DNA from 2 places in the Delftia sp. DS1230 genome. Region 1 is predicted to be linked to the other one. Evidence: riboswitches for the same ligand, from Rfam matches in the RefSeq annotation. Region 1 holds a riboswitch; the other holds the start of a gene.
What was found. Region 1 has a riboswitch for cobalamin ahead of AAN986_RS13855 (TonB-dependent receptor). Riboswitches for the same ligand answer to the same signal wherever they lie in the genome.
Positions count from the first base shown of each region.

Region 2: linked by a shared signal. The riboswitch ahead of AAN986_RS04345 (TonB-dependent receptor) and the one ahead of AAN986_RS13855 (TonB-dependent receptor) in region 1 are both predicted to bind cobalamin.

Region 1 is NZ_CP157763.1:3,095,862-3,101,658, reverse strand. Features, by position in the region: gene AAN986_RS13870 (H-NS histone family protein) at 1-48, opposite strand, end outside; gene AAN986_RS13865 (heavy metal-binding domain-containing protein) at 432-752, shown strand; gene AAN986_RS13860 (helical backbone metal receptor) at 801-1,751, opposite strand; gene AAN986_RS13855 (TonB-dependent receptor) at 1,756-3,669, opposite strand; cobalamin riboswitch at 3,739-3,966, opposite strand; gene AAN986_RS13850 (hypothetical protein) at 4,062-4,451, shown strand; gene AAN986_RS13845 (helix-turn-helix transcriptional regulator) at 4,563-4,754, shown strand; gene AAN986_RS13840 (sulfite exporter TauE/SafE family protein) at 4,764-5,570, opposite strand; gene AAN986_RS13835 (helix-turn-helix transcriptional regulator) at 5,699-5,797, shown strand, end outside.
Region 2 is NZ_CP157763.1:954,037-959,833, forward strand. Features, by position in the region: gene AAN986_RS04330 (PAS domain-containing protein) at 1-198, opposite strand, end outside; gene AAN986_RS04335 (YbaK/prolyl-tRNA synthetase associated domain-containing protein) at 280-771, shown strand; gene AAN986_RS04340 (CHAD domain-containing protein) at 829-1,719, shown strand; cobalamin riboswitch at 1,774-2,059, shown strand; gene AAN986_RS04345 (TonB-dependent receptor) at 2,187-4,427, shown strand; gene AAN986_RS04350 (ABC transporter substrate-binding protein) at 4,617-5,558, shown strand; gene AAN986_RS04355 (iron ABC transporter permease) at 5,555-5,797, shown strand, end outside.

The DNA of each region.
Region 1 (5,797 bases):
GTCCAGCGCGGCCTTGGCCGCAAGGAGTTCTTTGAGGGACTGTGTCATAGGGGGTGCGAAATTTTTGAAGCCAGATTATGGGGCTGATGGGGCGCGCGCTTGCCGAACCTATCGTGCCGGATCGATCGTGCAAGCCTGGGGCGCGGGGAAGATGTTGCGGCTTGCGGCGCCTTGCACTGCCATGGGGCGCTGCGACGCGGGTGGAGCCGAATAGGTGGGTCTCGCATTGATTTTTTCGCTACCTAGATGGAGATGAGTCCCAATGGCTCCTGCACGCGATTGAATTTTTTGAAACCACCTTCCGAGATCTGAAGGCGAAAGATGATAGCGCAGGCCTATGTCAGACTGCAGCTTGCAGGCCTGCCTTGCGTTGGGCTCGCGCAGGCTGGGCGGCCAAAATCCATCTTCAACATCTTCACCGAGGATTTCTCATGATCATCACCACCACCCCCCAGATCGAAGGCCGCCGCATCACCCGCTACTGCGGCGTGGTCGCGGGCGAGGCAATTTTGGGCGCCAATGTGTTCAAGGACTTGTTTGCCGGGCTGCGCGACATCGTGGGCGGGCGCTCGGCTACCTATGAGCGTGAGCTGCAGCGGGCGCGCGAGATTGCGCTCAAGGAGCTGGAGGAACGCGCCCAGGAACTGGGCGCGAATGCCGTGGTGGGGGTGGACCTGGATTACGAAGTGCTGGGCCAGGGCAACGGCATGTTGATGGTGTCTGCCAGCGGCACGGCCGTGGTGCTGGAGTAGGCAAGTCATCGGCCAAGCAGGCCAAGCGGGTCAATCAGGCCAGAGAAGTCAACGCGGCGCCGTGCCCCGCATCTCCAGGCAGCGGGCCAGCGCCCGCGCCGCCTCGCCCAGGCGCGGGCCGGGGCGGGAGACCACGTCCGTCTCGACCAGGTCCAATGCGCAGATGCGGCCCGAGCGCACGGCGGGCATGCGGCTCCAGCCTGGGCGGGTGGAAAAGCTGGCCGATGGCGTCTGCGGCGTGTGGATGATGAGTTCTGGCTGCTGGCGCAGCACGTATTCGGGCGTGATGCGGGGGAAGGGACCCAGGTTCTGCGGCAGCACATTGCGCGCGCCCAGGCGCTGCAGCAACTGGCCTATGAAGGAGTCCGGCCCCGCCGCATAAGGCGTGGCGTCCACCTCGAAATACACCTTCTGCCCGGCGGGCGTGTGCGCAGCCAGCGCCTTGGCCTGCTGGTCCACCTCGGCCTGCATGCGCGCCAGCAGGGCGTTGGCGCGCTGCACCTGCAGCAACTGGTCGAGCTTGTGCAGTACCTGCTCCAGCTGCGCCATGTCGTTGGCGTCCAGCGCCAGCACAGGAATGCCGAAGCGCTCCAGCTGTGCGATGACGGGTGCGGAATACGCCATCAGCACCACGTCGGGCCTGAGCCGCACGGTGGCCTCAACCAGCGGGGCAAAGGTGTGGCCCAGCTTGGGCAGAGCGGCCACGCGGGCCGGGTGGTTGGAGAATTCGTCCACGCCCACGATGCGCTCACAGGCCTCCAGCGCGCACAGCGATTCGGTCAGCGAGGGCAGCAGCGAGACGATGCGCTGCGGCACCCGCTCCAGGCGCACCTGGCGCCCGCGCATGTCGGTGACGGTGTAGGCAGTGGTTGCCCCGCCCGTTCCCCCATCCGCCGCCTTTTGCGCAAAGGCGTTGCCCGTGCCACCTGCGCAGGCCAGGGCGGCGGTCAGCAGCAGGATGCGGGGCAGGCGCGAAAGCAGGCGCAGAAGCAGATGCATGGGGTCAGGGCAGGGGAGTCCAGCGCACGCTGACGAACACGGTGCGGCCTGCGTTCGCATAGCCGCGCGTGGGGGCGTAGTCGCGGTCGGCGATGTTGTTGACCCGGGCCAGCAGCGTCCATTGCCTGGTCAACTGGCGCTGGGCGTAGAGGTTGACCACGCCGTAGCCGCCCAGCTTGAAGGTATTCGCCTCGTCTGCGTAGCGGCCGCTGTACAGCTGCGCTTCGCCGCCCAGCGTCCAGCCGGCTGCCTGGGTGTCGGCATTGAGCTTGAGCATTCGCTTGGAGCGGTAGGGCAGCAGCTTGCCGGTCTCCAGGTTCTCGGGGTTCATGAAGTCCAGCGAGGCGCCCAGGTTGGCGCTGCCCAGGCGCGTGCCGCCAGACAGCGTCAGGCCGGTGATTTCCACGCTCTGCCAGTTGCGGTAGCAGTTGCAGGGAACCGCGCTGTTCCAGTCGTAGGTGATGAGGTTCTTGAACTTGTTGCGGTAGACCACGGCCGAGAGGCGGTTGGCACCGGCCGCATAGTGCAGGCCGGTTTCCACGTTGGTGCTGCTTTCGGGCTTGAGGTCGGCCGCCGCCTGGCCCGTGAAGCGTTCGTACAGCGTGGGCGTGCGGAAGGCCGTGCCGGCCGATGCCACCCAGCGCCAGCGCTCGTCGATCTGCAGGCCATAGCCCAGGCCGCCCGTGGTCTTGTTCTGCTGGTCGCGCACCTGGTCGTGGCGCAGGTTGGCGTCGAACTGGTGGCGTCCCTCCGTCAGGCGCCAGCCGGCCGACAGGGAGTTCTGCACGCGCCGGCTGTCGGTGTTCTGCGTCCAGGCGTATTGCGTGTCCAGCTTGTCCTCGCGGCGCTCCAGGTCGATGTTGAAACGGTGCTGGCCCAGCGTGAACAGGTTCTGCAGCAGGTAGTTGGTGGAGCGGCCCTTGGCGCTTTCGGGCGACTGGGTGTGGCGGTCGCTTTGGCTGTCGGTATGGGAGACCTGGACCACGCTTTTGTACATGGCGTTCCAGCCGGCCTGCCAGCGCAGGCTGCCGGTGGTGTTCTTGACCACGTCGTAGTCGTCGAACGGCGGCGGGCTCTGGTCGTAGTGGGTGCGCAGGCGGCTGTGCAGCAGGCTGGCATCGATCTGGTGGATGCCCGTTTTGTAGCCCGCGTTCAGGCCCAGCGAGGTGTTGCTGTAGCCATCCTTGTCCGGGTTGGGCGAGAAGGTGTTGCCGGGGTAGACGTCGAAGCCGTCACTGCGTTCGTCAGCCAGGTTCAGCCCGTAGGTGAAGCCGTTGGCACCGCCCTGAAATCCCGTGGCCAGCTTGCTGGTGCCCTGGTTGCCTATGCCGGCCTCGGCATAGGCGCGGGTCTGGCCGTCCGCCCGCTTGGTGAAGATCTGGATCACGCCGCCCATGGCGTCTGAGCCATAGATGGCGGCGGCCGGGCCGCGCAGCACTTCGATGCGCTCGATCTGCGCCAGCGGCAGGGTGGACCAGACCGCGCCGCCCTGCAGCTCCTGCGAGCTGTAGCGCACGCCGTCGATGAATACGGCAGTGTGCTGGTTGCTGGTGCCGCGCAGGTAGACCGACGTGACCTGGCCCGGCCCGCCGTTGCGGTTGATCTGCACGCCCGGCACCTGCACCAGCAGGTCGGCCACGCCCGTGGCGCCGCTGCGGGCAATGGTCTCGGCGTCGATCACGGTCATGTCGGCCGTGACGGTGCGCAGGGGCTGCTCGCTGCGCGAGGCGGTGACGACCACGGTATCGAGCTGGGAGGTCTGTGCCCGCTGCGCCTGTTGTGCCAGTTGTGCCTGTGCATGGGCCTGGCAGGCCAGCAGCGAGGCCGCAGCCAGGGCGGACAACGTGCGCAGTACGGGGAACGCCGAGGGCGAGCGAAGAGCGGCGCCAGGGGCGCGCGCGAGGGCGAGGGTGTGCATGGATGCGAGCCAGTTGCGCGCCAGCGACCCCGCCGGCACGGAAACCACAAAGACCGGCTGCGCTGCATGCGCGGCCGGCCGCCTGTTGGCCGGTATCCAGACTGGTGACGCACTCGCCAAGGCCTTCCCGGGCTGTACGCCCAGTGGCACGGGTTTGGCGGGGGCCGGTGCCATGCACGCGGCGTTTCACTCACTGTTGCGGGGGCAGTACATGCGGGCGGCTTTATCTGGCCGCCCCATGTTTCCCGTTTAACCGCAGCCCCTGGGGCTGCTGGCACCAACGGCGGCGATTGTACGGCGGGGCGTTCAGTGTCGATGTAAAGCTTGCTTGACATGTCCGCGGATGGCATCGCACAATGTCAAGCATCCTTTACACATTGCGAGAGACTTCCATGAATCAAACAACGGTCACCAACCGCCGCTACCAGAAGGAGCTGGGATTTGCGCTGCTGCTCTACATGGCGCTGCTTGTGGGGGCGCTTTTGCTCAGCGCCGACATGCAGGCCGGGGCCCTGCGTACGGCGCTGCTGCTGAGCCCCATGCTGGCGTTTGCGCTGGCCGTGCGGGCCATCGTGCGCCTGGTGCGCGATACCGACGAGTTCCTGCGCAAGTCCATGCTGGAGCAGCTGGCGATTGCGGCGGCGGGTACGGCCGGCATCACCTTCACCTACGGATTCCTGGAAATGGCAGGTTTTCCCAAGCTCAGCATGTTCATGGTGTGGCCCTTGATGGGTGCGCTCTGGGTGGCGGCTTCGGTGGCTCACTGGCTGCGCAGCCGATGAGCTGTTCCGCCAAAGTGCCCCTCCCATGAAAAATGACCCCCGCGCTCCCCTTGCTGTGCAAGGTCCGCTGCCCCCCGAGGGGGTGCCTTTTCATCTTGGGGCGGCCCTGCGATGAAAAACACCATCCGTGAACTGCGCGCCGAGCGCGGCTGGAGCCAAGCTGCGCTGGCGGACCTGCTGGGCGTGTCGCGCCAGACCGTGAATGCGATCGAGACGGGTCGCTACGACCCCAGCCTGCCGCTGGCATTCGCCATTGCCCGGGTGTTCGAGACCCGGATCGAGGCGATCTTCCAGGAGGGTTGAGCGCAGCGCTCAGGCCACGATCATGACCAGCAGCACCAGGCCCAGCAGGGCCAGGTAGGCCTTGGCATGCAGGGCATCGGGAATGCGGCCGATCAGCGGGGCCGCCAGCCTGATGCCCGTCCACGATCCGACCGTCAGCAGCGCAAAGGCCTGCAGGTCCACATAGCCCACATGCCAGGGGCCCAGCCCCGCGCCCCGCGATGCCAGCATGTAGGCAGCGGTGCCCGCCACGGCCATGGGCAGGGACAGCGGGCTGGCCATGGCCGTGGCGGCCGCCATGCTGGCGCCGCGCCGGCGCATCAGCGGCACGGTCATCACGCTGCCGCCCACGCCCAGGAAGGCCGCGATCGCACCAATGGCCAGGCCCGCCGTGGCGGCGGCCTGCCGGCCCATGGGCTGCATGCCGGCGGCGGTGCCGTGCACGAAGCCTGGGCGCAGCAGCGCGTCGGCGATGGTCAGGGCCAGGTAGGCGATGAAGGCCCAGCGCACCCATTCCCCGCTGATCCAGGTGGCGGCCGCCGCGCCCGCCACGGCGCCGGCCGCGATGAAGCCAGCCAGTGGCCGCACCTGATCCCAGGGCAGGGCGCCCGCGCGGTGCTGGCGCAGCGTGGCCATGGAGGCGCCAAAAATCATCACGCAGGTGGAGGTGGCCACGGCAATGTGCATGGCAGCCTGGCCCACGGCGGAGTCCGCGCCGTGGATGGAGGTCAGCAGCGCATAAAGCAGCGGAACGGCCACGAAGCCGCCGCCAAAGCCGAAGAGCACGGTGGTCACGCCGGCAAGCACACCGAAAGCCAGCAGCAGGAGAGGGAACACAGACAGTCCTTTGGAAAAAACGAGCAAGGACTGAACCTTAGGATGCCGCGGTTTGGCCTGCTTTCGCGGATGGGTCAATAATCCTCGAATTCCTGCCAAAGCCTGTTGGCTGTTTTCCGGACATTCCCATGCTCAACATCCCGCTGCATTCCGTGGACGCCGTGGCGCGTGATGTGCTGGCCATCGGCACCGACTACACGCCTGGCACGCTGCTGCCCACGCACAGC
Region 2 (5,797 bases), 2.1 Mb from region 1:
GGCCAGGCCCAGCTCGGTCGCGCCCTGGCCGACCTCGCGGCCCGAGAGATTGTTGTGGATGGCCAGCACCGCATGGGACGGGTCGAGCAGGTCATGCACCACCACCTCGCAGAACGGGGCAAGGGTCTGGCCCAGGCCTTCGGCGATCTTGGCCACCTGTTCCAGCAGTTGGCGCTGCTCGGGAGTGCGTTGTGTCATATTGGACATTTTGTTTTGAATTGGACAAAATGTCAAAACCCAGGCGACCTGCCTTCTTGTCCGTTTCTTGTGCTCCCTGCCATGTTCGACACCCTTGTTCACCTGCTGCAATCCCAGGACGCGCGCTTTCGCGTGATCGAGCACCCTGCCGAGGGCCGCTCCGACCTCGTCGCCGAAATCCGGGGCACGGCACCCGGCCAGGGTGCCAAGGCCATGCTCTGCAAGAGCCGCGATGCGTCCGGTGCGGGCGATCCCCAGCTGTTCCTGGCCGTGCTGCCCGGCGACCGCAAGCTGGACTTCAAGCGCCTGGCCCAGGCCGTGGGCGTGCGCAAGGCCACGCTGGCCTCGCCCGAGGAGGCCCAGGCCGCCACCGGCTGCGTGATGGGATCGGTGCCGCCGTTCTCCTTCAACCCGCAGGTGCGCCTGGTGGTGGACCCGGCACTGGTGGAGCGCTTTGCCGAGATCGCCTTCAATGCGGGCCGGCTGGACCGCTCCATCGTGCTGGACTCGGCCGACTATGTGCGCATTGCCCGGCCCGCGCTGCACAGCCTGAGCGGGGATGGCGCCGATTGACCCGGGGGCCGGGCGGTGCCCACAATCGCAGCAACGCCCGCACATCCTCTCCTGACCATGACCACCCCTGCCAGGCAGTTCCCCGACCGGCCCGATGCGGCCGGCTTTGTGCGTGCGGCGCTGGCTGCCGCACTGGCCCAGGTGCAGTCGCATATGGATGCCGTGGATGCCGTGGACGCCGGCAGCGGCGAGGCCGAACGCATCCACCAGCTGCGCGTGGCCCTGCGGCGCCTGCGCACCCTGCTGCGCGAATGCGCAGGGCTGGCGCCCGGCATGCGCGCCGAATGGGATGCCCCGCTGGCCCTGGCCTTTGCGCGCCTGGGCACGCTGCGCGATGCCTGCACCCTGGCCGACGTGGTGCGGCCGCTGCTGCAGGACGCCGATGCGCCCTTGTGCGATTGGGTCGTGCCGGATGCCGGGCAGGCCGACGCGGACGCGGCCGCTGCGGTGCGCGAGCCGCAGTTTCTGCAAACGCTGGCCGAGATCCATGCGCTGGCGCAGGCGCCTGCAGGCAAGCGGCAGCCCGGCCTGGTCAGCCTGTCCGCCGCAGGCACGCGCAAGTACCTGGCACGGCGGCTGGCGCGCCTGCACCGCCAGGTGCTGCGCGACGGCCGGCACTTCGACCGCCTGCCGCTGGCGCAGCAGCACCGCGTGCGCAAGCGGCTCAAGCGCCTGCGCTACCTGGCGGACTTTGCGCGGGAATTCGCGCCCGGAATGTGGCCCGGCAAAAAGGGCCGGCGCTTTGCCGAGGCGCTGGTGCCCGCCCAGGACGCGCTGGGCCTGCACAACGACATGGCCGTGGCGGCGGAGCATTTCCATGCCGAGGCCGCGCGCGACCCGCGCGCCTGGTTCGCGGCCGGCTACCTGCAGGCCCGCCTGGCCACCAGCGCGCGCAGCAGCCGCCGCGCACTGCGGGCGCTGGCCCGGGTGCAGGGCTTCTGGCTCTAGACCGCATCAGCGATAATCCGCCGCTGGCGCACCGCCGCAGCCCCTGGGCCGTGGCGGTGCGCTGTTGCTGAAGGTGCCCCATGCCGTTCACCGGCCAGGGGTTCAACGGGAAGCAGGTGCGCGATGCCATCGAGGTGGCCGCTCGCAATGCCTGCGCTGCCCCCGCAACGGTCAGCGGAATACAACTCCCCACGCTGGCGTGCTATCCACAGGTCGCGCGCCGCAAGCCACTGTGTCCTTCTCGGGCATGGGAAGGCGGGGATGCCTGCCGCAGCGCGCCCACCCTGCGCGCCGCAGCGTTCCGCAAGCCCGGATACCGGCCTTCTGCATTGCTTTCGGACGCCGCGGGAGTGCGCCTGTCCGGTCCGGCCCCAGCCTGCGCTGCCGTGGCCGGCTCCGGCGTGCGCGCTGTGCGGCGTGGTTCAGACGATAGGCCCCGCGGGTGAGTGGGGCAGTTGGGTCAACGCATGCGCTTCGCTTCTTCGGCCGCCGATTCCTCCGGCCTTCTCTCTGTTCTCCCTCTTGTCTCCAGCCTGCGGCCCGTAGCGGCCGCCGTCCTGCTGGCCAGTTGCGCTGCAGCGGCCGGCGCCGCGCAGGAGCCGGCTTCGGGCCGATCCACGGACTCCGCCGACGATGCGCTGGACGCCGTCTTCGTGACCGCCACCGCGCGGCCCGAGGCGCGCAGCCGCATCGCGGGCACCACGCAGACCATCGACCGCGAGGCCATAGAGCGCTCCAGCGCGCGCTCGGTCACCGACCTGCTGGCCGAGAACGCCGTGGGCTTTCTCAGCGAATGGACGGCGGCCCAGACCTCGATGAACCTGCGAGGCGCCTCCACCGACGGCCAGGGGCGCGACTTCCGCAGCCAGGTGCTGGTGCTGGTCAACGGCCGGCGCGCGGGCACGGCCAATCTGTCCAAGCTCAGCCCCTCGGATGTGGAGCGCATCGAGATCGTGCGCGGCCCGTCCTCGGTGATCTACGGCAGCCAGGCCATGGGCGGGGTGGTCAACATCATCATGAAGACGGGGGCGACCGCACCCGGCACGCGCGCCCAGGTCCAGGCCGGCTCGTGGGACCTGTGGCGCACCGATGCGCAGACGGCCGGCGCCAATGACCGCTTCGACTGGTACTTCGGCGTGAGCGCAGGCGGGCGCGGCGACTACGAGTCGGGCGATGGCGGCACGCGCATGGAGAACACGGGCTGGAAGCGGCGCGGCGCCAGCGGCGCCCTGGGCTGGCAGCTGCACGAGCTGCACCGCGTGGAGCTGCAGCTGCGCACGGACGGCATCTACAACGCGGGCTTTCGCGGATCGGGCGCCAACATCTACAGCCGAGACAACCGCAGCAACCGCTCGCTGGACCTGACCTACGAGGGTGCACTGCCGGGCCAGCGCCTGAGCTGGACGACCCACCTCTACAGCCTGGTCGATACCGATGAGTTCAACTGGGCATCGCCCGTGATCCGCTCGGGCAACAGCGCCGTGCCCGGCACGGCGCGCGACTACAACCACCGCCAGCTGGACGCCACGGGCCTGCGCTTTCAGCCGCGCCTGCGTGTCAGCCAGACCAATGACCTGCTGATGGGCTTTGACTGGGAGCGCAGCAAGCTGCGCTCCGACCGCCTGCGCGTGGCCATGCCGGGCGGCCCGGCGGGCCAGGTCGCGCCCTACGACAACAACCAGACCGAGCAGGTGCACGCGCTGTACTTCGAGGACGCGCAGACCCTGCTTGACGACCGCCTGACCCTGCGTGCCGGCCTGCGCAAGACCTGGGGCACGACGCGTTTCGACGATACGCCCAACCTGGCCCTGGCCCAGGCCAGCACGCGCGACTACGACAACCACACCTGGTCGGCCGGCGCCACCTGGAAGGCCACGGACCGGCTCACGCTGCGCGCTGCGGCCTCCACGGGGTTCCGCGCGCCCACGGCCACGGAGCTGGCCTCGGACTTCACGGCCGTCGGCGGTGGCCGCACCTTCGGCAACCCCAACCTCAAGCCCGAGACCAGCCGCCAGATCGAGGTCGGCGCCGCGCTGCAGCAGCCCGGCTGGCGCGTGGATGCGGCCCTGTTCCAGAACACCATCAGCGACCGCATCATCACCGTCTCGCGCGGGGCCACGACCAATACCTCGGACTACGCCAACAACGCGGCCGACATCGTGGCGCGCGGCCTGGAAATGCAGGCCGACATGGACCTGGCGCGGGCGCTGAACCTGACGGGCCACCAGCTCAAGGCCTGGGCTGGCGGCTACTACCACTTCAGCATGCGGGACAAGGGCTCGGCCGCCTCGGCCAATACCGACAAGGTGCAGCGCATGTACCGCTACGAGGCCTCGGCCGGCGTGCGCTACGGGCGCGGCAGCGGGCGCCTGCAGGGCGACTGGAGCCTGCAGCTGTCCACGCTGCTGCGCGGTCCCATGTGGTACGACACGGAAGAGGCGCTGCTCATCCCGCAGGGCGAGCCCCGCAGCACCTTCATCCACCGCAAGGGCGCCTTCACCATCTGGAACCTGCGTGCCGACTACCGCGTGTCGCCGGGCGTCAAGCTGTTCGCGGCCGTGAACAACCTGTTCGACCTGAACCGCCATCCCATCTTCATCGCACTGGACCGCGCGCCCTGCATCGCCAACCCGGCGTACCAGAACGGCGGCTGCGGAACGTCGATGGCCGGGCGCGAACTCATGGTCGGCCTGCAAGCAGAGTTTTGATGAAGCACCCCCTGAGTCGCTTCGCGCCTTCCCCCGTGTGCACGGCGCCCTCTCTCGCTACGCGGGAGGGGGACGACACCCTCGGGGCGGGGCGGCGCGGCCGGCATAGGCCCTTCCTCGGTGTCCCTCGCTTTGGACTGCGCCGGTTTCATAGGTCATGTACGGCGCCTTGCGTCATGGAACACTGAGATGAAGGCTGTCTGCACACCACGCCGCCAGTTGCTGCGCCAGGGCGCGGCAGCGGCCCTGGGCTGCGGCCTGCCCGCGGCCTGGGCCGACACCGTCGCTTCAGGCGGTCCGGTGGTGCTGCAGGATGCGCTGGGCCGGCGCGTGGAGATTGCCGCGCCGCCGCAGCGCATCGTCTCCATCTTTGCCTCCAACACCGAACTGGTGGCCGCGCTGGGCCTGCTGGACCGCGTGGTGGGCGTGGAGGATTTCACGCGCTTTCCATCGGGCGTGGAGCGCATTCCCAAGGTGGGCGGGCGGCTGGGGTTTTCGGTGGACGCCGTGGTGGCGCGCCAGCCGGACCTGGTCATCGTCACGCCCGCGCGCCAGGCAGCGCACCAGCTGGTCGATCCCATGGAGCGCATCGGCGTGCCGGTGATGGTGCTGCTCAGCCGCTCGCTGGCCGAGGTGATGGACAACCTGCGCCTGGTGGCCCGCGCCACGGGCGTGCAGGCGCGCGGCCAGGCGCTGGCCCTGGCGCAGGAGGCGCGGCTGCTGCGCGTGGACCGGCAGGTGGCCGGCCAGCCCCGGCCGCGTGCCCTCATGGTCACGGGCCGGCTGGGCAACGGCATGCTGCTGGCGGCCCGGCCGGGCACCTATACCGGCGAGGCCATGGTGCGCGCGGGCGCTTCGTTCGCGCTGGACGGCCTGGGCACGGTGCCCCAGGTCTCGCCCGAGGCCGTGCTGGCCGCCGACCCCGATGTGCTGCTGTTCGCAGGCACGCAGGAGGCCATGCAGGACCTGATCGGCCAGCGCGGCTGGCGCGACCTGCGTGCCGTACGCGGCGGCCGGGCCACCACGGTGGCGCGTGCCGAGTTCCTGATTCCCGGGCCGCGCACCTTCGGCGGCGTGGAAAAGCTCTCGCGCTGGCTGCACCCTGTGGCCTGGGCCGGGGAGGCCGCATGAATTCCCTTTCACATCCACCTGCGTGGCGCCCCTGGGCCGGTGCGGTCCTGCTGCTGCTGGCCAGCCTGCTGATCGCCGCCTGCGCGGGCCACCAGTGGGCCAGCCCGGCCGACCTGCTGGCCGCGCTGGGCGGCGAAGACAGCCTGCGCAGCCGGCTGCTGCTGCAGTGGCGCCTGCCGCGCGTGCTGGCAGCCGCCCTGGTGGGCGCGCTGCTGGGCCTGTCGGGCGCCATCTTCCAG